Regions from separate parts of the Pseudomonas sp. TWP3-1 genome, predicted to be linked through region 3. Evidence: predicted binding sites of a transcription regulator. Region 3 holds the regulator's gene; each other region holds the start of a gene.

Region 1 (5,797 bases), on a different contig from region 3:
AAAAAACCGGCATCGAGACTACATGCTTGATGGAAAAAGCGCGCCCATCTCGTCCTTCTGATCGCGCTATACAAACGACACGAATTCATATCGGTCAACTATTACATCTGCGGCAGTCGATGCTACTTCGCCAAGTATCAGCAACTCGACAAACCTCTGATACAAGAGAACACTTTCAAAAAATCGACTTTTGCTATAAACACAGATTGCAGCAACTTGAACAACCAGAAGTACGAGCCAACCCACACTCAATGAACTTGACGAGCAATACGCCCCCATGGAACTCAAACATGATAAAGATCAAGAAAAAAATCCCGAACCCGATGACCATTATCGCCATATTCGCGGTCCTGTCAGAGTCATCAGCCGCGATTTCCCTGCCCTTCCTGGCAGACGAAGAAAGAGAAATTTACGTCTGGTTCCTGATCAGCTTTCCGTTTTACTTGTTGTTCCTTTTTTTCATGACCCTCAACTTCAACTACCGCTCGCTCTACGCGCCATCTGATTTCGAGACGGACGAAAGTTTCATTCAGGTCATAGATAGCAAAGAGCGCGATAACAGGAAACCTGGATCAACCGAACAGACACCTTGTGAGACAGCAGACTCTGCTCTATCTGACAGAACGCATAACATCGCAGACCCACCGACAAACTCTCAAGACACACTTGACCCCATGGCGCAGCACCATATAAACCTTCCAGACGCGATCAAGGAGTTGCACATTATAGATGCACGCACAATGACAGAAATAAACGAGCTTGGAGAAAGTCTAGAAAAAATACCGCCTACGGGAAAACGCATATCTCAAGTTGTCATATTTTTATCCAACGATGTTTCGGACAAATTTCTTACAACAGACAATTTGCGTGAGAGTAAACTTCCAAAGAAAGGCAGAGGCACTAGCTATTTCATTGTTTACAAGGTATGTACGCGAGTCGTGACTGCTCTCGGCAAATTTTGATGCATTGGCATTCGGGTTTGAGGCACAAAAAGATCAGCACACTGGCACGTAGGCCAAAAAACACGGAATTGAAAAAGGCGACCTTGTCCAATGACAAGGCCGCCTTCTTTAATTGCGCGTACGAGGGTCTTAGAACAGCTTGCGACCCTTGTTGGCGGCAATACGCATGCGCAGCGCGTTGAGCTTGATGAAGCCCGCCGCGTCGGCCTGGTTGTAAGCACCGCCGTCTTCTTCGAAGGTGGCGATGTTGGCGTCGAACAACGATTCGTCGGACTTGCGGCCGGTGACAATCACGTTGCCCTTGTACAGCTTCAGGCGCACAACGCCATTCACGTGGGCCTGAGAAGCATCGATCATCTGCTGCAGCATCAGACGCTCAGGGCTCCACCAGTAGCCGGTGTAGATCAGGCTGGCGTATTTCGGCATCAGCTCGTCTTTCAAGTGAGCGACTTCGCGGTCCAGAGTGATCGACTCGATGGCGCGGTGCGCGCGCAGCATGATGGTGCCGCCCGGGGTTTCGTAGCAGCCACGGGACTTCATGCCTACGTAGCGGTTCTCGACGATGTCGAGACGGCCGATACCATGGGCGCCACCGATCTGGTTCAGCGTCGCCAGCACGGTGGCCGGGGTCATTTCGACGCCGTCCAGTGCGACGATATCGCCGTTGCGGTAGGTCAGTTCCAGGTATTGCGCTTGGTCAGGAGCCTTCTCCGGGGAGACGGTCCATTTCCACATGTCTTCTTCGTGCTCGGTCCAGGTGTCTTCCAGCACGCCACCTTCATAGGAGATGTGCAGCAGGTTGGCATCCATCGAGTACGGGGATTTCTTCTTGCCGTGACGCTCGATCGGGATGTTGTGCTTTTCAGCGTAATCCATCAGCTTTTCACGCGAGAGCAGGTCCCATTCACGCCATGGCGCGATGACTTTCACGCCAGGCTTGAGCGCGTAGGCACCCAGCTCGAAACGTACCTGGTCGTTGCCTTTGCCGGTGGCGCCGTGGGAAATGGCGTCAGCGCCGGTTTCGTTGGCGATTTCGATCAGGCGCTTGGCGATCAGCGGACGTGCGATGGAAGTACCCAGCAGGTACTCGCCTTCGTAAACGGTGTTGGCGCGGAACATCGGGAATACGAAATCACGCACGAATTCTTCGCGCAGGTCGTCGATGTAGATTTCTTTGACGCCCATGGCCTGCGCCTTGGCGCGAGCTGGCTCGACCTCTTCGCCCTGACCGAGGTCAGCAGTGAAAGTCACTACTTCACAGTTATAAGTATCTTGCAGCCACTTGAGGATCACCGAAGTGTCCAGGCCGCCGGAATACGCCAGAACGACCTTGTTTACGTCCGCCATGCCATCACTCCACGGGGTTCTACGGAAAGCCGAGGAGTCTACCGCTCAAACGCGATAATTTACAGAGGCGCGACAGCTTAAGACGACAAAGCGACAGATTGTTTCGACAGCGCGACGATGACCGGCGAGTCAGGAAGTCGCCGCAGCGTTGGCAGGCGTGCTCGCGGTAGGTGCCGGAGCCGTGGTCGGCGCCACCCGTGCGAGGTGCACATTGACCCGGCGGTTCTTCGCCCGGTTACCCGCGTTGGTGTTCGGCACCAGCGGATAACGCTCGCCATGGAAGCGCACGGTGATCTGCGACTCCTGAATGCCGTTGGCCTTGAAGAAGTCGACCACGGCCAAGGCGCGACGGCGCGACAGTTCGCGGTTGGTCAGGCGATTGCCGCTGTTGTCGGAATGGCCGTCGAGCTCGATGTGATTGACCGTCGGATCGGCCTTCATGAATTCGAGCATGACTTGCAGCTTGGCTTTGGCGGCAGCGTCCAGTTCGACGCCTTCGCCGGGGAAGCCGATCTGCGATTGCTTGATCTGATCAAAATTCTGCGGCAGCAACTTTGCCACACACGTTTGGTAATCGTTGAACGCCTTGCTGAACTTGACCGGCAACAGACGCACTTCCGCCACCCGGCCATCGCCCGAGGCATGGCGGATCAGCGGGCTGCGGCCGTCCATCAAGCCGCTGATCAAACGTCCGGCCTGAGCCTGAGAACTGTTGAACAGCACGTTGCCGCTACCCAGCCTGACGGTCCCCAGATTGAGGTCGCCGCGCCCCGGTTGCCACGGCGCGGCGGCTGCCAGCAGGGTCGCCGATCCGCCACCGAGCATGGCGTTGTAGGCGTTGAGCCGGAAGGTCGCCTGCTCGCCGGCCTTGCGCACGAACTGCCCTGAGCCGAAATCGGTGATCGGCTGCGTCAAGCGGCATTCGAACTTGTCGCCCTCGACCGTCCACTCGATGTTCTCCAGACGTGTCTGGTACGTCAGCGCCATCGCCGGAAGGCTGACAAACACACTGAGCAAGGCTAAATAACGCTGGCGCACGGGAGGCTCCATCTGGCTTCTGCAACAAAAAGACCGATACACATATGTTTACGGCATACCTATGGGATATCGGACGCTTGTCTCAAAACTTGATAGCGAGTGCCTGAAGGAGTCTTTTCCGGTAGCATTCGCCTCAGTTTGACCCGCCTGGAATCCCCTCATGTCCGACCGCCTGACCCTGCTGCGTCCCGACGACTGGCACATTCATCTTCGCGATGGTGCCGTGTTGACCAATACCGTTGCGGATGTCGCGCGCACCTTTGGTCGCGCAATCATCATGCCCAACCTGGTACCGCCGGTGCGCAACGCCGCTGAAGCCGACGGCTATCGCCAGCGGATTCTCGCTGCCCGCCCGGCCGGCAGTGGTTTCGAGCCATTGATGGTGCTGTACCTCACCGACCGCACCCAGCCCGAAGAAATTCGTGAAGCCAAGGCCAGCGGTTTCGTGCACGCCGCCAAGCTGTATCCGGCCGGCGCCACCACCAACTCCGATTCCGGTGTCACCAGCATCGACAAGATTTTCCCGGCGATCGAGGCCATGGCCGAAGTCGGCATGCCGTTGTTGATCCACGGTGAAGTCACCCGTGGCGATGTCGACGTGTTCGACCGCGAAAAAATCTTCATCGATGAGCACATGCGCCGTGTGGTCGAGCGTTTTCCGACGCTCAAAGTGGTGTTCGAACACATCACCACCGCCGACGCCGTGCAGTTCGTCAATGAGGCTGCGGCCAACGTTGGCGCGACCATCACTGCGCATCACCTGCTGTACAACCGCAATCACATGCTGGTTGGCGGGATTCGGCCGCACTTCTATTGCCTGCCGATCCTCAAGCGCAATACCCATCAGGAAGCCCTGCTCGACGCCGCTACCAGCGGCAGCGCGAAGTTCTTTCTCGGCACCGACTCGGCACCGCACGCCCAGCACGCCAAGGAAGCCGCGTGCGGCTGTGCCGGCTGCTACACCGCGTACGCTGCCATCGAGATGTATGCCGAAGCCTTTGAACAGCGCAATGCGCTGGACAAGCTTGAAGCGTTTGCCAGCCTCAACGGCCCGCGTTTCTACGGCCTGCCGGTGAACACCGATCGCATTACCCTGGTTCGTGAAGAATGGACCGCCCCGACCAGCCTGCCATTCGGCGAGCTGACCGTTATCCCGCTGCGCGCCGGTGAAAAACTGCGCTGGCGCCTGCTGGAGGAACACGCGTGAGTGAAGACCATTTCGACGACGAACAGGAAGGTCAAGGTGGTGGCGGCTCCCGTCACCCGATGGCAGCACGCTTTCGCGGCTACCTGCCGGTTGTCGTCGACGTAGAAACCGGTGGCTTCAATTGCGCCACCGATGCGTTGCTGGAGATTGCCGCGACCACCATCGCCATGGATGAAAAGGGTTTCGTTTACCCGGACCACACCTACTTCTTCCGTGTCGAGCCGTTCGAAGGCGCCAACATCGAAGCGGCTGCGCTGGAGTTCACCGGGATCAAGCTGGATCATCCGTTGCGCATGGCCGTCAGTGAAGAAACCGCGTTGACCGACATCTTCCGTGGCATCCGCAAGGCGTTGAAAGCCAACGGCTGCAAACGGGCGATTCTGGTCGGCCACAACAGCAGCTTCGATCTGGGCTTCCTCAACGCCGCCGTCGCGCGGCTGGACATGAAGCGCAACCCGTTCCACCCGTTCTCCAGTTTCGATACCGCGACGCTGGCCGGTCTGGCGTACGGTCAGACCGTACTGGCGAAAGCCTGTCAGGCAGCCGACATCGATTTCGACGGTCGCGAGGCGCACTCCGCGCGTTACGACACCGAGAAAACCGCTGAGTTGTTCTGCGGCATCGTCAACCGCTGGAAACAGATGGGTGGCTGGGAAGACTTCAACGACTGATCGTCGAAGTTTTTCGCGCGCATGAAAAAACCGGCTCAAGAGCCGGTTTTTTTGTACCTCGACGTTGCGCCTTACAGGGCGGCAGCGTTCTCGGTCAGGTAAGCCGCAACGCCTTCTGGCGAAGCGTTCATGCCTTTGTCGCCTTTTTTCCAGTTGGCAGGGCAGACTTCGCCGTGCTCTTCGTGGAATTGCAGAGCGTCGACCAGACGGATCAGCTCTTCCATGTTACGGCCCAGCGGCAGGTCGTTGATGATCTGCGAGCGGACAACGCCCTTGTCGTCGATCAGGAACGCGCCACGGAAAGCTACGCCGCCTTCGGACTCAACGTCGTAAGCCTTGGCGATGTCGTGCTTCATGTCGGCAGCCATGGTGTATTTCACCTGACCGATGCCGCCATTGTTGACCGGGGTGTTGCGCCAGGCGTTGTGGGTGAAGTGCGAGTCGATCGAAACAGCGATCACTTCTACGTTGCGTGCCTTGAAGTCGGCCATGCGGTTGTCCAGAGCGATCAGCTCGGACGGGCAGACGAAGGTGAAGTCCAGCGGGTAGAAGAACACCAGGCCGTATTTGCC
Region 2 (5,797 bases), on a different contig from region 3:
TCTGCACGCCCATTTTCAGCTGACCGAGGTTGCTGCGCTCGAACTCGTCGATCGACATCGACAGCGAGTACGGTTCCTGACCCGACGAGCAAGCCGCCGACCAGATCCGCAGACGCTGGTTTGGTGCAGCCTTGATCGCTTCCGGCAGTACCTTGTTCTTCAAGACTTCAAACGGATAGGTGTCACGAAACCACAGGGTTTCGTTGGTCGTCATGGCATCGACCACCTGCTCGCGCAAACCGCTGCGCGGCTGGGTCTGGATGCGCTGTACCAGCTCACCCAGGGACTTGATGCCTTGCACTTCCATCAGTTTGTTGAGACGGCTCGAGACCAGATACTGCTTGTTTTCACCGAGCAAAATGCCACAGGCTTTTTCCAGGAAGACCCGGAACTGTTCGAAATCCAAATTACCCGTAGACAAAGATGCCGCCTCTTAAATCGTGTTGACCGCCAGGAGCAAAAGGCTCCTAGCTGATATCTGCTGCTTTGATCCGGTCGACTACCCGGGATGCCAGGTCATCAGGGCGGAATTTGGCCAGAAAGTCATCGGCACCGACTTTCTTGACCATCGCCTGATTGAACACTCCCGACAACGAAGTATGCAGGATGATATGGAGCTTTTGCATGCGCGAGTCGCCGCGGATCTCGGCCGTCAGGGTGTACCCGTCCATCTCCGGCATCTCGATGTCGGAGATCATCATCAGGAACTCTTCTTCCGGCTTCTTGCCTTCGTCGACCAGTTTGCGCAGGTAATCCAGCGCTTGCCGACCGTCGTTCAACGCCACCACTTCGACACCAATCGTCTGCAGACAACGCGTCACCTGCTTGCGCGCCACCGACGAGTCATCGACCGTCAGTACCCGCAACGACAACGCTTTGGTCTGCGTCTCGACATCGACCACGCCGACCGAAATCGCTTCCGGCGTCGGTGCGACTTCCGCCAGCACTTTTTCGACGTCGATGATTTCGACTAACTGATTGTCCACTCGAGTCACAGCGGTCAGGTAATGATCGCGCCCCGTCCCCTTCGGTGGTGGATGAATCTCTTCCCAGTTCATGTTCACGATGCGTTCCACCGAGCGCACCAGGAAACCCTGGGTCTTGGTGTTGTACTCCGTGATGATCACGAACGGGTTGTTCTTGTCTTTCAAAGCACCCGAGCCGGTCGCCATTGCCAGATCAAGGATCGGAATGGTTGCCCCCCGGATATTCGCCACCCCGCACACGACAGGACTGGACTTGGGCATCAGTGTCAGCTTGGGGCATTGCAGCACCTCGCGCACTTTGAACACGTTGATCCCGTATAGCTGTTGGCCGTCGAGACGGAACAACAACAGCTCCAGGCGATTCTGCCCTACCAGTTGCGTGCGCTGGTTCACCGAATCCATTACACCAGCCATGCCCAGACTCCTACACCAACGCCAAGTGTTGTTGCGACGCACATTCATTGCTAAACGGCACGGCGCTTGCTTTTTAACTCGTATGAACGCTCAAACGACATTATTCCGACACCTGACATCTCCCCTCCGCAGAGGGCTTTGCGCGATGTCCGCCATTTGCTGCTTTTACGCTGGCAGCCCTGCCGTTGCTGATACGGTTACCATGCCTGACATGCTTATCGGCGTGACTCAGGGCTTTCTTGAATTCACCGTAGAAGACTATCTGGCCAGCAGTCAAACCGAAGGCCGCTACGAGATCGAGGTCAACCAGCTCGATCCTCGTATGCGCATGCCTATGTGCGACAAGGAATTGACAGCCACTCTGGAGAGTCCGGCACGCCCTCTGGGGCGGGTTACGGTCAAGGTTCGCTGCGAGGGCGGATCGCCCTGGACGGTGTTCGTACCCGCTCAAGTCCGCCTGTTTCGCGAGATTGTGACGACCACGCGCCCGCTCAGACGCGCAGGCATCATCGAGCCTCAGGACGTGACCTTGCGTGAGCGTGATATCAGCCTGATCAACCAAGGTTTTTTGACGTCGGTGGATGAAGCGATCGGGCAGAAATTGACCCGACCAACGGTAGCCGATCAGGTCATTACTCTGGTGCATCTGGAACAAGCCGAAGTGGTACGCAAGGGCGATCAAGTGGTAATCACCGCGCGCAGCGGCACGATGGCCGTGCGCATGCCGGGTGAAGCCCTGGCCAACGGCGGCCTGAAAGAACAGATCCGCGTGAAAAACCTCAATTCGCAACGGGTCATCAAGGCGCAGGTGGTCGCGCCTGGCCAGGTGGAAGTGGCGATGTAGCGAGATGGAAAACTGGCGCTGGGCCGAGCTGTTCCCTAAACTGTGGCGCATCGGACCTGCATGCAAACTCATGGGTAAATGAGTCTAAAGTTTTCCAGGGGATGGCCGAAAACATGGCAAGCGTCCAAATTCCCAGAGGTTTTTATCATGGTCATCGATTTCAGCCGTTTGAACAGCTCCTCGCCACTTACCGGCAGTACACGTACCAGCAACGCCAGGGAAACCGCCGAAACCGGCACCTCCGCGCCGCTGAATACCCCGGCCGAACAGGCCAGTACCGCTAAAGCCGGGGAATCGGTACACCTCAGCAATGAGGCTCAACAGTTGCAGAAGGTCACTGACAAGCTGCGCGATCAGCCTGCCGTCGACAATGCCCGTGTGGCCGAGTTGAAAGCAGCGATTGCCGATGGCAGCTATAAAGTCGACAGCAACCGTGTAGCCAGCAAACTGCTCAACTTCGAAGCCCAGCGCTAGGCTTTCGCCGGCGCCAGGCTTTTGGACGCTTAAAACCCAAGGCCAGCCATGCACGACACTAATTTACTGCAACTGATCACCGACGACTTTGCTCCAGCTCAACAGTTGCTGGAGTTATTGCAATCCGAGTCCCTCGCCTTGCACGGTCGCGACATGCCGGTGCTGGAAGAAATTCTGGCGCGCAAACAGGCGCTGATCATTCTGCTTGAACAGCATGGCCGCAAGCGCAGCGAAATCCTCGTCAGCCTCAATCTGCCCGCCACGCGCGAAGGCCTGGAGCAACTTGCCAGCCAGTCGAGCATCGGCGCGCAGTTGATGGCTGAGAGCGATGTCCTCACCGATCTGATTGCCCAATGCCAGGCGGCTAATGTGCAAAACGGCCAGTCGATCGTGATCCAGCAGGCCGCCACGGCCAATCAGCTGAAAATCCTCACCGGCGGCGAGCCTCCGGCGCTTTACGATGCCACCGGCACCTTCTCCAAGCTGCAGAAGCCGCGCGCACTCAGTCAGGCATAAGCTGTTCTATGCTTGCGCCCTATCAACACGCGTTACATGCTGGCAAAATGCTGGCTAGCCGTAGTCAAATTTTGTCTGGAGATTGATCTAACGTGTCCAATGATGACGCTCCGCAGCCCCCAAAGGTGCTCACCACGCCCCTGGAAATCTCCAGCAACCTGCGCCAGCTGCAAGAAAGCCATGATCCACTGATCATCACCTTTCACGAGCGCAGTCAGCGCTTCCAGAGCTACCTGATCGAAGTTGATCGGGAATCCGCCACCATCAAGTTCGATGAAATGATCCCGCGCGACGGCGAGCGCTTTCTCGAAGCTGGCGAACCGTTCAAGGTCGAGGGCTTCCATGACGGTGTACGCATTGCCTGGGAATGCACCGGCACGCTGAGCATCAAGGATTCTGATGGCGACCGCTTTTACGTCGGCGACTTGCCCGAAGAAGTGGTTTACCACCAGCGCCGCAATGCCTTTCGCGCTGCCCTGAAACTGGCCGACCTGGTCAGCGTCGTGCTCGGTGGCGAAAAGCTCAAGGCACCGATCGACGGCAAGTTGCTGGACATCTCCGCTACCGGTTGCAAACTGCGCTTCGAAGGCGACATCACCGATCGCCTGCAACTGGGCCAGGTCTATGACCGCCTCGCTGCCGCGCCGCTGTTTGGCAACCAACCGGTCTCGGTCGAGTTGCGTTATCTGCACTTCGAAGAAAAACTCAACATTACCTTCGCCGGCCTGCGTTTCCACAACATCAGTGGTCCGGCCGCGCGCAATGTCGAGCGCTTCGTCTATCAGTTGCAACGTGAAGCACGGCGTTTCGACAAAGACGATATGTGATCGAATACGCAATGAAAAACGGGCAGTCCCTTGCGGTGACTGCCCGTTTTTTTGTGCCTGAGATTTAAGGTCGGGCCTGGGTGAAGCTTGGCCCTTGGGGATCATCCTCAGGTGGGACGGTGTGCGTATCCTGCTCGGTTTCGGGCTCGGGTTCCGGCTCGGGATCAACCGGATTCTGCATCTGCTCCTGCACCACGTGCTCATCGACCCGCGGATCGAGCGCTGCCACCAGCGGCGAACTGGACATGCTGTCCGGCATTGCAACGTGGTGCAGCGGCGCATCCTCGACCTGATGCATGTTGGTCACGGCTTTCGGCCGGATGCGCCACACCAGTACCAGCGCAAAGAAGGTGAAGAACGCGTACAGGCTTTGCGGCCCGAACAGCTTCATCAGCACGCCTGCCGCCAACGGCCCGATACTCGCACCGACGCCATAGGTCACCAGCAGCATCGCCGTCAGCGAAACGCGCCGATCACCCTCGACGTGGTCGTTGGAAAACGCCACGGCCAGCGGATACAGACAGAACTGCACCAGCGAACACAGGAAGCCGACGATAAACAGCACTTCCAGCGGCACGCTTGGCATGATCGCCAACGGCAACGCGGCCACTGCCAGAAACATCGCAAAACAACGAATCAGCAGCGCCCGGTCATAGCGGTCGGACAACCAGCCCAGCGGCCACTGCACCAGCAGACCGGCAAAAATACAGCTACCCATGAACAGACCGACCTGTTCGGTCGACAGCCCTTGCTGCGACGCATACAACGGCGCCAGACCATAAAACGAACCGATGATCAGACCGGCACCGAGCACCGTACTCAATGACTGCGGCACGCGCTTGATAAAGAAGCGCGGCTCCATCGGCGCCGGGTGTAGCGGTGCCGGGTGAATACGTCGGGTCAAAGTCACCGGTACCAGACACAGCGCGAAGCACAGGGCAACCACCATCAGCAGTTCCAGACCGAGGCCCGGGTGCATGACCAGAATCAACTGCCCGAGCACCAGCCCCAGATACGAGGCAATCATGTAGCCGCTGAACACCAGACCGCGCTGATTGGCGTCAGCCTGTTCGTTGAGCCAGCTTTCGATGACCATGTATTGGCACATCATGCCCAGACCGACGATGGTCCGCAGCACCAGCCACGCCGGCAGCCAGTCCACCAGTCCATGGCCGAGCACCGCCGCACCGACGATCCCCGCGCATGCAGAGTAAGCCCGGATGTGCCCGACGCGGGCGATCAGGCGGTGGCCGATCTTGCCGCCCAGCACCAGACCGAAATAGTTGGCCGCCATCAGCGCACCAACCCACAGACCGTCGACATTATCCGCAGCCAGGCGCAAAGCCAGGTAAGTGCTTAAAAGACCCGAGCCGATCAACATCATCAGCGAGGCGAAATACAATGCTCGAAAGGATTTCCAGATTTGGCGCATCGGCGTTCCGAGCGGCTCCTTGCAGTGATTATCGGGCTATCGAAAAAAGATAGCCCGATGGCGACATTACGTCAGGCCTGGGCTGCTAGAACACGGCGTTCCCAGGGAGTTATTTCGTCAAAGAAACTGGTCAACTCCATGGTTTTCGATGCGATGTAGCCTTCGATGAACTCCTTGCCGAACAGTTCCTTGGCAAGTTGACTGCGTTTCAGACGCTCCAGCGCGGCGTGCAAGGTACATGGCAGCGAAAGATTATCCGGCACTTCGAATTCGCCCTGGATCGCGGCGGTGGGTTCCAGTTCGT
Region 3 (5,797 bases):
CTTTCCACCAGATCCATGGTGCGGTTGGCCGCGGCTTCAGTGAGCTTGACCACATAGCCCAGACGCTCGGTTGCGTCGGTGATTTGCGACACTTCCTCGGCCTGCGGCATGTTCGGGTCAATCTGGAAATTGACGATCGCACTGTGCAGTTCACGTGTGAGCTTGCCAACTTCCTGGTACAGGCCACGGTCACGGGTCTGATTGAGCTCATGGATCAGTTGCACAGCGTCGCCGAACTTGCCCTTTTCAAGGCTTTCGACCAATTCGACCGCGTGTTTTTTCAGGGTCGATTCAAAATCGCCCTGTGAAGATTCGTTGTTGTCCATAGCTCCCCCGTGGCGCAGTTTCTCAACCGATGCGTTCGAAAATCTTCTCGATCTTGTCTTTCAACGCCTGGGCCGTGAAGGGTTTCACCACATAGCCGTTAACACCGGCCTGGGCTGCTTCGATGATCTGTTCGCGCTTGGCTTCAGCGGTCACCATCAGCACTGGCAAGTGCTTGAGTTTTTCATCGGCGCGCACGTGGCGCAGCAGGTCGATACCGGTCATGCCCGGCATGTTCCAGTCTGTTACCAGAAAGTCGATGCTGCCGCTGTTGAGAACCGGAATGGCGGTGATGCCATCGTCAGCCTCGACCGTGTTGGTGAACCCAAGGTCACGCAACAGGTTTTTGATGATCCGCCGCATCGTTGAGAAGTCATCAACGATGAGGATTTTCATGTCTTTGTTCAATTCGACCTCCAAGCAGTCTTAAACGCGCCCAGCACCTGGACGCGCCATTTCAATCATTCCGGCAAAGCACTCGATGACTGTCTGGAGCACAACAGAGCAAGACCGGTGCCGTTCACCACCGCACCAGCCTCCTCTACAGTGTCCCCACACTGTCTTCAGCGCGCTCGCCACTCCCCCAAACGCCCCCGCAAACGGGCCGCGCACTGGCTGTGTAACTGGCTGACCCGCGATTCGCTGACGCCAAGGACTTCACCGATTTCCTTGAGGTTCAGCTCTTCGTCGTAGTACAGCGCCAACACCAGTCGCTCACGCTCCGGCAAATTGGCAATCGCGTCCGCCAGCGCGGCCTGGAAGCGCTCATCTTCCAGATCGCGCGACGGCTCAAGATGAGCACTCGCGCCGTCCTCGTGCAGCCCTTCATGTTCGCCGTCCTGTAGCAGGTCGTCGAAACTGAACAGGCGGCTGCCCAAGGTATCGTTCAAAATCCCGTAATAATCGTCGAGACTCAATTGGAGTTCGGCCGCAACTTCGTGATCTTTAGCGTCACGGCCGGTTTTAGCTTCAATCGAGCGAATTGCGTCGCTGACCATACGGGTATTGCGGTGAACCGAGCGTGGAGCCCAGTCCCCTTTGCGCACTTCATCGAGCATGGCGCCGCGGATCCGGATGCCCGCGTACGTTTCGAAACTGGCGCCTTTGCTGGCGTCGTATTTGGTCGAGACTTCCAGCAGACCGATCATCCCGGCCTGAATCAGATCTTCGACCTGCACACTGGCCGGCAAGCGTGCCAGCAAGTGGTAGGCGATGCGTTTGACCAGTGGCGCGTAACGCTCGATCAACTCGTACTGCGCGTCACGTGCCGACTTCTTGTAGAAATTCATACCGCTGGCGGTCATAGAACAGGCCCTGCCGTTTGCTGCACGAGGCGCTCGACGAAAAATTCCAGATGCCCACGCGGGTTGGCCGGCAGCGGCCAGGTATCGACCTTCTGTGCGATTGCCTTGAACGCCAGCGCGCACTTGGAACGCGGGAAGGCTTCATAGACCGCACGCTGCTTCTGCACCGCTTTACGCACACTTTCGTCGTAAGGCACGGCGCCGACGTATTGTAGGGCGACATCGAGAAAGCGATCCGTGACCTTGGTCAACTTGGCGAACAGATTGCGCCCTTCCTGCGGGCTCTGCGCCATGTTGGCGAGGACGCGGAAGCGGTTCATGCCGTAATCGCGGTTGAGCAACTTGATCAGCGCGTAGGCGTCAGTGATCGAAGTCGGCTCGTCGCAGACCACCAGCAACACTTCCTGCGCTGCGCGCACGAAACTGACTACCGAGTCACCAATACCCGCAGCGGTGTCGATCACCAGTACGTCGAGATTGTCGCCGATGTCGCTGAATGCCTGAATCAGACCGGCATGTTGCGCCGGGCTCAGGTGCACCATGCTCTGAGTGCCGGAGGCGGCCGGCACGATGCGAATCCCGCCGGGGCCTTGCAACAACACGTCGCGCAGCTCGCAGCGGCCTTCGATCACGTCGGCCAACGTGCGTTTGGGCGTGAGGCCCAGCAGAACGTCGACGTTCGCCAGCCCCAGGTCAGCGTCCAGCAGCATGACCCGACGGCCAAGTTCTGCCAGCGCCAGGGACAAGTTCACTGAAACGTTAGTCTTGCCGACGCCACCTTTGCCGCCGGTCACCGCGATCACCTGTACGGGATGCATGCTGCCCATGTTATTTCTTTACCTTGTCTTGCATAGACGGAGGCCACATTACTGGCTGCGCGTTCACAACCGGAACAATGCGTGGCAGACCACCGATGTAGGTACAAAAACTGTTCATTACCTCAGCCAACCTGCTTGGTCGGACTGTGGTAGATATCAGCGAACATGTCGGCCATGGCTTCTTCGCTGGGTTCTTCCTGCATTTGCACGCTGACGGCGCGACTGACCAATTGATGACGGCGCGGCAGATGCAAATCATCCGGAATCCGTGGGCCGTCGGTCAGGTACGCGACCGGCAATTCATGACTGATCGCCAGGCTCAACACTTCGCCAAGGCTGGCCGTTTCATCCAGTTTAGTCAGGATGCAGCCGGCAAGCCCGCAACGCTTGTAACTGTGATAAGCGGCGGTTAGAACCTGTTTCTGGCTGGTGGTTGCCAATACCAGATAATTTTTTGAGCGAATGCCACGCCCGGCCAGACTTTCGAGCTGCATGCGCAGTGCCGGATCGCTGGCTTGCAGGCCGGCGGTATCGATCAGCACCACGCGTTTGCGCAGCAGTGGATCCAGCGCCTGCACCAGCGATTGGCCCGGGTCGACGTGAGTCACCGAGACGTTGAGGATGCGACCCAAGGTCTTGAGCTGCTCCTGCGCGCCGATGCGGAAACTGTCCATGCTCACCAGCGCGATGTTCTGCGCGCCGTACTTGAGCACGTAGCGTGCGGCGAGTTTGGCCAGGGTGGTGGTCTTGCCCATGCCGGCAGGGCCGACCATGGCAATCACGCCGCCCTCTTCCAGTGGCTCGACTTCCGGGGTGGCGATCATCCGCGCCAGGTGCGCGAGCAACATGCGCCAGGCCTGACGGGGTTCTTCAATTTCGGTGGTCAGCGCCAGCAGATCGCGCGACAACGGGCCGGACAGGCCGATGCGTTGCAGACGACGATACAGATTGGCCTGCGCCGGACGGCTGCCTTGCAGCTGATTCCAGGCCAGCGTGCCGAGTTGCACTTCCATCAGCTCGCGCAGACTGTTCAGTTCGAAACGCATCGAGTCCAGAGCACGCGGGTCGATACCGCCGGAGGCTTGCGCAGGTGCTGGAGCAGGACGTGCCGGAGCGGCGTAAGTCGGCTCGCTCAACGGCTCGGCAGCAGTCAGCGGCAGGCCAGCGGTCAACGGCAGCCCGGAAAACAATTGTTGATTGGTGTTGCCGTCGGCTTCGCCACGCAGGCTCAGCTCGGCCTGGGCGGTGACGATGCGCGACTGGGTCTTGCGCAGCTCATCTTCGAGTTCCATGTTCGGAACACGCGGAGCCAGCGCCGACAATTTGTAATCGAGCGCGGCCGTCAGCTCGACACCGCCGGCAATGCGGCGGTTGCCAATGATGGCGGCATCAGCGCCCAGCTCATCACGAACCAGCTTCATGGCCTGACGCATATCGGCGGCGAAAAAACGCTTAACTTGCATGTACCACTACCTCAGCCGTTGGGCCCTACTGTCGCAACGATCGTCACTTGCTTGTTATCCGGTATTTCCTGGTAGGCCAGCACGTGCAGTCCAGGGACTGCCAGGCGACCAAAGCGCGAGAGCATCGCGCGCACCGGGCCTGCTACCAGCAGGATAACCGGCTGACCTTGCATTTCCTGACGCTGCGCCGCTTCGATCAACGAACGCTGCAGCTTCTCGGCCATGCTCGGCTCCAGCAGAACGCCCTCTTCCGAGCCTTGTCCCGCCTTCTGCAGACTATTGAGCAATATCTGTTCCAACCTTGGCTCCAGCGTGATAACTGGCAGCTCGGACTCAGTCCCTACAATGCTTTGGACGATGGCACGCGAAACGCCGACCCGCACCGCAGCCACCAGCGCGGCGGTATCTTGACTCTTGGCGGCGTTGTTGGCGATGGCTTCGGCGATGCTGCGAATGTCGCGCACCGGCACATGTTCGGCCAACAGCGCTTGCAGCACCTTGAGCAACTGCGACAGCGAAACCACGCCCGGCACCAGCTCTTCCGCCAGTTTAGGCGAGCTTTTGGCCAGCAATTGCATGAGTTGCTGCACTTCTTCGTGGCCAATCAGCTCACTGGAGTGCTTGTACAGAATCTGGTTCAAGTGCGTCGCCACTACCGTACTGGCGTCCACCACGGTGTAGCCAAGCGATTGCGCCTGTGCGCGCTGGCTGATTTCAATCCACACCGCCTCCAGGCCAAAAGCCGGATCTTTGGCGGTTATGCCGTTGAGGCTGCCGTAGACCTGACCGGGGTTGATCGCCAGTTCGCGATCCGGGTAGATCTCGGCTTCGGCGAGGATCACGCCCATCAAGGTGAGGCGATAGGCACTCGGCGCCAGATCGAGGTTGTCACGGATATGCACAGTCGGCATCAGGAAGCCCAGATCCTGCGAGAGCTTCTTGCGCACGCCCTTGATCCGCGCCAGCAACTGACCACCCTGATTGCGATCCACCAACGGGATCAAACGATAGCCAACTTCGAGGCCGATCATGTCGATCGGGGTCACGTCATCCCAGCCGAGTTCTTTGGTTTCCATGGCGCGGGCCGGCGATGGCAGCAGTTCCTGCTGACGCTTGACCTCTTGCAGCGCGACGACTTTGGCCACGTTCTGCTTCTTCCAGAACAGGTAGGCGCCGCCAGCAGCCAGCGCGGCCATGCTGAGGAACGAGAAGTGCGGCATGCCCGGCACCAGACCCATGACCGCCATCAGACCGGCCGCCACTGCCAGCGCTTTCGGCGAGGCGAACATCTGGCGATTGATCTGCTTGCCCATGTCTTCCGAACCGGAAGCACGGGTCACCATGATCGCGGCAGCGGTGGACAACAGCAGTGATGGCAATTGCGCCACCAAACCGTCACCAATGGTCAGCAAGGCGTAAACCCGACCGGCATCACCGAAGGTCATGTCGTGCTGGAAGATACCGACGGCCATGCCGCCGATCAGGTTGATGAACAGAATCAGCAGGCCGGCGATGGCGTCACCGCGTACGAACTTGCTGGCACCGTCCATCGAACCGTAGAACTCTGCCTCTTGGGCGACTTCGGTACGGCGCGCCTTGGCCTGGTTCTGGTCGATCAGACCGGCGTTGAGGTCGGCGTCGATCGCCATTTGTTTGCCGGGCATCGCATCGAGGGTGAAGCGCGCGCTCACCTCGGAAATCCGCCCGGCACCTTTGGTTACCACGACGAAGTTGATGATCATCAAGATCGCGAAAACCACGATACCGACCACGTAGTTACCGCCGATCACCACTTCACCGAAGGCCTGGATCACCTTACCGGCGGCGGCGTGACCGTCCTGACCGTGCAGCATTACAACCCGCGTCGACGCTACGTTGAGCGCCAGCC
Region 4 (5,797 bases), on a different contig from region 3:
AGCCACGAATGTCGTGGCTTTTTTGCGGGTTATTGCTTGGGCGGTTCAGCCGGTTTGGCTGGGTCACCCGGCTTCGGCGCCGCGTCGTCGAACAGGTTCAACCGTTCGCGCAACTCGTGCGCTGGCACCGGTTGCTGATCGGCCGGCAGGGCGTTCGGGTCGACCGGGGTGGCCGGAGCCGCGCCGTTCTGGCCGTCTTCTGCCGGCTTCGCGGCGTCGGCACCTTGTGCACCTTCGATGGCCGCCTGAGCCTTCTTGGTCAGCACCACGATGTCGATGCGGCGGTTGACCGGGTTGAACGGGTTTTCCTTGTCGAAAAGCGCCGACGAGGCGTAACCGACAACACGCGCCACTTGCGCATCCGGATAACTGCCGGCAATCAGCGCGCGGCGTGCAGCGTTGGCACGGTTGGCCGAAAGCTCCCAGTTACCGAAATCACCGCTGCCAGTGTAAGGCTTGGCATCGGTGTGGCCGCTGATGCTGATCTTGTTCGGCACTGCTTTGATGGTGTCAGCCATGGCCAGCAGGATGTCTTCGAAGTACGGCTTCAGACGCGCAGAACCTGAGTCGAACATCGGCCGGTTTTCTGCGTCCATGATCTGGATGCGCAAACCGTTCGGGGTGATTTCGAACAGGATCTGATCCTTGAATTTCTGTAGCTGCGGGTTCTCGTCGACCTTGTTCTGCAATTCTTGCAGCAGCAGTTCCAGGCGTTCCTTCTCGACCATTTCGGCCATGCCTTCAACTTGCTCGGTATCGACCGTGACCTTGTCCGGTTGCGGCTGGGACTTCACCTCAGGGTTGAGGGTGTTTTCCGGCGCCAGGGTCGGCGTGCCGCCCAGGTCGATGATGTACGGCGTGCCGCTCTCGGAGAAACCGACCGGGTCTTTGAAGTAGCCGGCGATCGCGATCTTCTGTTCCGGGGTCGCGGTGGACAGCAGCCACAACACCAGGAAGAACGCCATCATCGCCGTGGCGAAGTCGGCGAAGGCGATTTTCCACGCCCCGCCGTGATGCCCGGCAGCAATGCGCTTGACGCGCTTGATGATTATCGGCTGGTTATTTTCCATGACTTAGCGACCGCGAACCGCTTGTTCCAGCTCGGCGAAGCTTGGACGGTGCGCCGGGTACAGAACCTTGCGCCCGAACTCGACGGCCAGCGACGGCGGCATGCCGGAGGCCGAAGCCACCAGCGAAGCTTTAATAGCTTCGTACACGTTCAGCTCTTCCTTGGCATCGTGCGCCAGGGAATGCGCCAGCGGGCCGAAGAAACCGTACGCCGCGAGAATACCGAAGAAGGTACCGACCAGTGCCGCACCTACGTGCAGACCGATGGACTTCTGATCGCCTTCACCGAGGGAGGCCATGGTTACCACGATACCCAGTACCGCCGCGACGATACCGAAACCGGGCATGGCGTCGGCAATGCCGTTGACCGCGTGGGACGGATGCTCGAGATCTTCCTTGAGGCTGTACAGCTCCATGTCGAACAAGCCTTCCAGCTCGTGCGGAGCCATGTTGCCGGAGGACATGATGCGCAGGTAATCGCAGATGAACGCGGTCATGCGTTCGTCTTTGAGCACTGCCGGGTACTTGGCGAAGATCGGGCTCGCAGCGGCATCTTCGATGTCGCCCTCGATGGCCATCATGCCTTCGCGACGGCTCTTGTTGAGGATCTCGTAAATCAGACCCAGCACTTCCAGGTAGAACGTGTGGCTGAAACGCGAACTGAACATGCTCAGGGATTTCTTGAGCACGTGCATCGTCATATAACTGGGGTTGGCCTGGAGGAAAGCGCCGAGCGCGGCACCGCCGATGATCAACACCTCGAAAGGCTGGATCAGAGCAGCAATCTTGCCGTGGGAAAGCACGTATCCGCCGAGCACGCTCGCGAATACGACGATGATGCCGATAATTTTAGCCATAGGTAGAAAGTACTTATTTAAGTCGGGTTCAAGGTCATATTCGGAAGTTAAAAAATCTCTTCTTCTACTTATCGGCAAAACTGCGCCAGACTATAGCCAGTTCAGGCGAAAAGCCAATTTAGCCCGTGCCGGGCGCGTCTACAGCAGATGAAGATCCCGTCCAGACATGGCTAATGAAACGAACGTCCCACACCCGACACCGACCACGCTCGAAGGCTGGGTCAAGCTGCTCGACAGTGTTCACTTGCCAGTGCCGCAAGAAGCGCATGACCGGGTTTGCCGGGCAATCCGCGATGACCGCAGCTCGCTGCGCGACATCGCCGATCTGATGCAGGACAGCCCAGCGTTAGCCTTGAGCATCATCCGTGAGGCCAATCGTCACACCCACGGCAGCATGAGCGGACCGGCGGAAAATCTCGAAGTAGCGATTAATCGCCTCGGCCTGGCGCGCACCGAAGAGCTGCTCGCACGCCTGCCCGCAGAACCCAACAAACAGATTCCCCAAGCCCTGCGCCAATTGCAGATGGTCAGCCAGCACGCCACGCAACAGGCCAACGGTTTTTTCGCCAGTCGCCTGGCGCGGCTGTGGCAGGACATTCATTGGGGCAGTTTGCTGTTTCTCTCGCCGCTGTGGCCATTGGCACTGACCCACCCCAGGTTGCTGGAAGAATGGGAGCTGCGGGTTATCCACAAGGGCGAATCGGCGCACACGGTGGAAAAGCAGTTGTTTGGCGTGCGTCTGCTGAAGATCGCCGAGGCGCTGGTCGAAATCTGGCGTCTGCCGATCTGGGTCCAGCAAGGCTACAAACTGTTGCTCAGTGAACAACGGGAACTGGTCAAAGTGCTGCGCATCGCCCGGGATGTCGATCACCCGTTGCGCCAGCAAAATCGCCTTGACGACGATCCGACCCTGCGCCGCTGGCTCAATCAGCCGGCCAACACTGTGCTGCTGGCCAACGGTCTGGCGCTGTCGGCGCAACAGGCTTGGGACAGTCCGCACAGTGAGCGCTGGCAATATCTGACCAGTCTCTATCTGCAGATCTCGATGGATGAGGTGCAACAACAGTTGCACCAGCAAGCCGCCAACAGTGCCCGTCAGCACGCCATGCCGGACCTGTGGCACCCGGCGGTTGCGCTGCTGTGGCCGTTGGGTGTTCGACGCCTGCCCGCCGGGATGTTGCCCGCTGCCGCGCCGACTGCCGACGATTTGAGCGCGTGGCGCAAGCAATGCGCCGAACTGCTGGCCGAGCCAAGCCGCTTCACCAATGCCATGAGCCTGACCGTCGCTGCGCGCGATGCACTGGTCGCCAGCGGCATGCGCCGCGTGATGATCCTGATGGCCGACCGCACCCATTCCAATCTGCGCGTGCATCAAACCTCGGGTTTGCCCAAGGACGCAGCGGCGCTGAATTTTGTCGTCAGCCAGAGCAAGGTCCTGCAACGGCTGCTCGCACAACAGGCGCAGGTACGGATCACCCCCGAGAACAACGCCCAGTTTTCCGCGCTGCTGCCGCCGAGCCTGCGTACGCTGTTTCGTGGCGAGCATCTGTTTCTGCGCTCACTGGTCAATAACGGTCGAGTGATCATGATCGTGGTTGCCGATCAGGGCGGCGGGCCGTTTGCCGACATCAGCGTGCAAGCCTTCGGCAAAACCGCGCAGTGCATCGAGAAAGCCCTGCACAGCTTTAGCCAGCGCGGCCAATGACAGCTACAATCGTTCCCCTTTGTGCTCTGGAGACCTCACATGTCTGACTTCTCTGGCCTGTCGCTGGTGATCGAGCCGAGCGACCTGCTCGCGCGCCTCGACGCCCGCAACCTGATTCTGGTCGATCTGACCAGCCCGGCGCGCTATGCCGAAGGGCATCTGCCCGGCGCGCGGTTTGTCGATCCCAAGCGCACCCAGCTCGGCCAGCCGCCGGCGCCGGGCTTGCTGCCGAGCAAGGAAAAACTCGAAGAACTGTTCGGCGAACTCGGCCATCACAAAGACGCCGTGTACGTGGTCTATGACGACGAGGGCGGCGGCTGGGCCGGGCGCTTCATCTGGCTGCTCGACGTGATCGGTCACGACAAATATCACTACATCGACGGTGGTCTGCCGGCATGGCTGGCGGAAGGTTCGCCGATGTCGATCCAGATTCCTCCTGCGGTTGGCGGCCCCGTAGCCCTGACCCTGCACGACGAACCGACCGCCACCCGCGAATACTTGCAAAGCCGTCTCGGCGCCGCCGATCTGGCGATCTGGGATGCGCGCGGACCACTGGAATACTCGGGCGAAAAAGTCCTCGCCGCCAAGGCTGGACACATCCCCGGCGCGGTCAATTTCGAATGGACGGCAGGCATGGATCAGGCCCAGCAGTTGCGCATCCGCAGCGACATGCCGCAGATCCTCGAGAAACTCGGGATCACCAAGGACAAAGAAATCATTACCCACTGCCAGACCCATCACCGGTCCGGTTTCACTTATCTGGTGGCCAAATCCCTCGGTTATCCGCGGGTCAAGGGCTACGCTGGTTCCTGGGGCGAATGGGGCAACCACCCCGACACGCCCGTCGAGCTTTAAGGATTTTCAAGGACAGTCATGAAAGAGCGTTTATTTATCATCAGCCAATACCTGCTGCCGCATCACCTGCTGTCGCGCCTCGCCGGCTGCGTTGCCGAGTGCCGTGTGCGCTGGTTCAAGAATGCCTTCACCACCTGGTTTGCCAAGCGTTATCAAGTGGACATGTCGCTGGCGCTGGTTGAAGACGTGACGGCTTACGAGCACTTCAACGCCTTCTTCACTCGCGCACTGAAAGACGGCGCACGTCCACTGGACCAGACGCCGGGCGCGATCCTCAGCCCTGCCGACGGCGCGATCAGCCAGCGCGGTCCGATTGAACACGGCCGCGTGTTCCAGGCCAAGGGCCACAGCTTCAGCGTGCTGGAATTGCTCGGCGGTGATGCGGCAAATGCCGCGCCGTTCATGGGCGGCGAGTTCGCCACTGTCTATCTGTCGCCAAAGGACTACCACCGCGTGCACATGCCGCTGGCCGGCACCCTGCGCGAAATGGTCTACATCCCCGGCCGGATCTTCTCGGTGAACAAGACCACCGCGGAAAACGTCCCGGAGCTGTTCGCGCGCAACGAGCGTGTGGCGTGCATTTTCGACACCGAGCGTGGGCCGATGGCCGTGGTGCTGGTGGGCGCGATGATCGTGGCATCGATTGAAACCGTATGGGCCGGGCTGGTCACGCCGCCGAAGCGCGAACTGAAAACCTTCCGCTACGACGAAGCCGCGCGGGCGCCGATTCATCTGGAAAAAGGCGCGGAGCTCGGTCGCTTCAAGCTGGGATCCACCGCGATCGTGCTGTTCGGGCCGGATCAGGTGAAATGGGTTGAAGAACTGGGCGCAGGTGCGCCAGTACAAATGGGTCAAGCCTTGGCACTGCCAAGCGCCTGAGCCTGTTGATCCGCCCCGGCGCACGTCTGCGCCGGGGCGGACACGACCTGAGTGGCGCCGTTACTCTATCTGTCCACGGAAGCCGATTGGCCCTTCGTTGGCGTAGGTATTGGTGCCGCTGAGGTTTTTACCGCCGTCACTCGAGGTGACGCTCAACGCGATAACGTTCTGGTTATCCCGTCCGCCGATCACCCACTTGCCGCCCGGATGCCATGGAGCATCGTTGCCGCCCCACTGATTCTCGACCGTGTACTGGTTCTGGCCGGTGCGTTGCGCCTTGAAGCCAATGGGACCTTCGCCGGCGTAAGTCATGGTGCCGGTGAAGCTTTTGCCGCCATCGCCAGACTTGATATCAATCGCGACGACTTTCTGGTTGTCCCGCGCGCCCAGCACCCAGTCTCCGCCCGGATGCCAAGGTGCCGAACTACCGCCC

Evidence for each region. The regulator FliA, encoded in region 3, starts transcription of late flagellar genes. The targets are predictions, from matches to a motif close to CTAAAGTTTNNNNNNNNNNNGCCGNTAA.
Region 1: ACP7BN_RS21465 (flagellar protein MotY) is a predicted target of FliA. The motif match lies at 3,414-3,441, and genes of this name have one in related genera.
Region 2: flgM (flagellar biosynthesis anti-sigma factor FlgM) is a predicted target of FliA. The motif match lies at 2,329-2,356, and genes of this name have one in related genera.
Region 4: motA (flagellar motor stator protein MotA) is a predicted target of FliA. The motif match lies at 1,994-2,021, and genes of this name have one in related genera.

The regions. Positions count from the first base shown of each region.
Region 1 covers NZ_JAFCUQ010000017.1:92,300-98,096, reverse strand. The annotation lists gene ACP7BN_RS21475 (hypothetical protein) at 291-962, shown strand; gene ACP7BN_RS21470 (argininosuccinate synthase) at 1,092-2,309, opposite strand; gene ACP7BN_RS21465 (flagellar protein MotY) at 2,439-3,347, opposite strand; gene pyrC (dihydroorotase) at 3,508-4,554, shown strand; gene rnt (ribonuclease T) at 4,551-5,225, shown strand; gene ACP7BN_RS21450 (peroxiredoxin) at 5,297-5,797, opposite strand, start outside.
Region 2 covers NZ_JAFCUQ010000004.1:60,363-66,159, reverse strand. The annotation lists gene cheR (protein-glutamate O-methyltransferase CheR) at 1-421, opposite strand, end outside; gene ACP7BN_RS07365 (chemotaxis protein CheV) at 468-1,400, opposite strand; gene flgA (flagellar basal body P-ring formation chaperone FlgA) at 1,483-2,244, shown strand; gene flgM (flagellar biosynthesis anti-sigma factor FlgM) at 2,392-2,718, shown strand; gene ACP7BN_RS07350 (flagella synthesis protein FlgN) at 2,767-3,234, shown strand; gene ACP7BN_RS07345 (flagellar brake protein) at 3,327-4,061, shown strand; gene ACP7BN_RS07340 (MFS transporter) at 4,126-5,493, opposite strand; gene ACP7BN_RS07335 (glutamine synthetase family protein) at 5,565-5,797, opposite strand, start outside.
Region 3 covers NZ_JAFCUQ010000009.1:133,947-139,743, reverse strand. The annotation lists gene ACP7BN_RS14665 (protein phosphatase CheZ) at 1-326, opposite strand, end outside; gene ACP7BN_RS14660 (chemotaxis response regulator CheY) at 349-720, opposite strand; gene fliA (RNA polymerase sigma factor FliA) at 888-1,628, opposite strand; gene fleN (flagellar synthesis regulator FleN) at 1,625-2,455, opposite strand; gene flhF (flagellar biosynthesis protein FlhF) at 2,569-3,909, opposite strand; gene flhA (flagellar biosynthesis protein FlhA) at 3,921-5,797, opposite strand, start outside.
Region 4 covers NZ_JAFCUQ010000002.1:2,275-8,071, forward strand. The annotation lists gene motB (flagellar motor protein MotB) at 30-1,070, opposite strand; gene motA (flagellar motor stator protein MotA) at 1,074-1,925, opposite strand; gene ACP7BN_RS03235 (HDOD domain-containing protein) at 2,092-3,630, shown strand; gene ACP7BN_RS03240 (rhodanese-like domain-containing protein) at 3,670-4,485, shown strand; gene asd (archaetidylserine decarboxylase) at 4,504-5,364, shown strand; gene ACP7BN_RS03250 (lectin OAA family protein) at 5,425-5,797, opposite strand, start outside.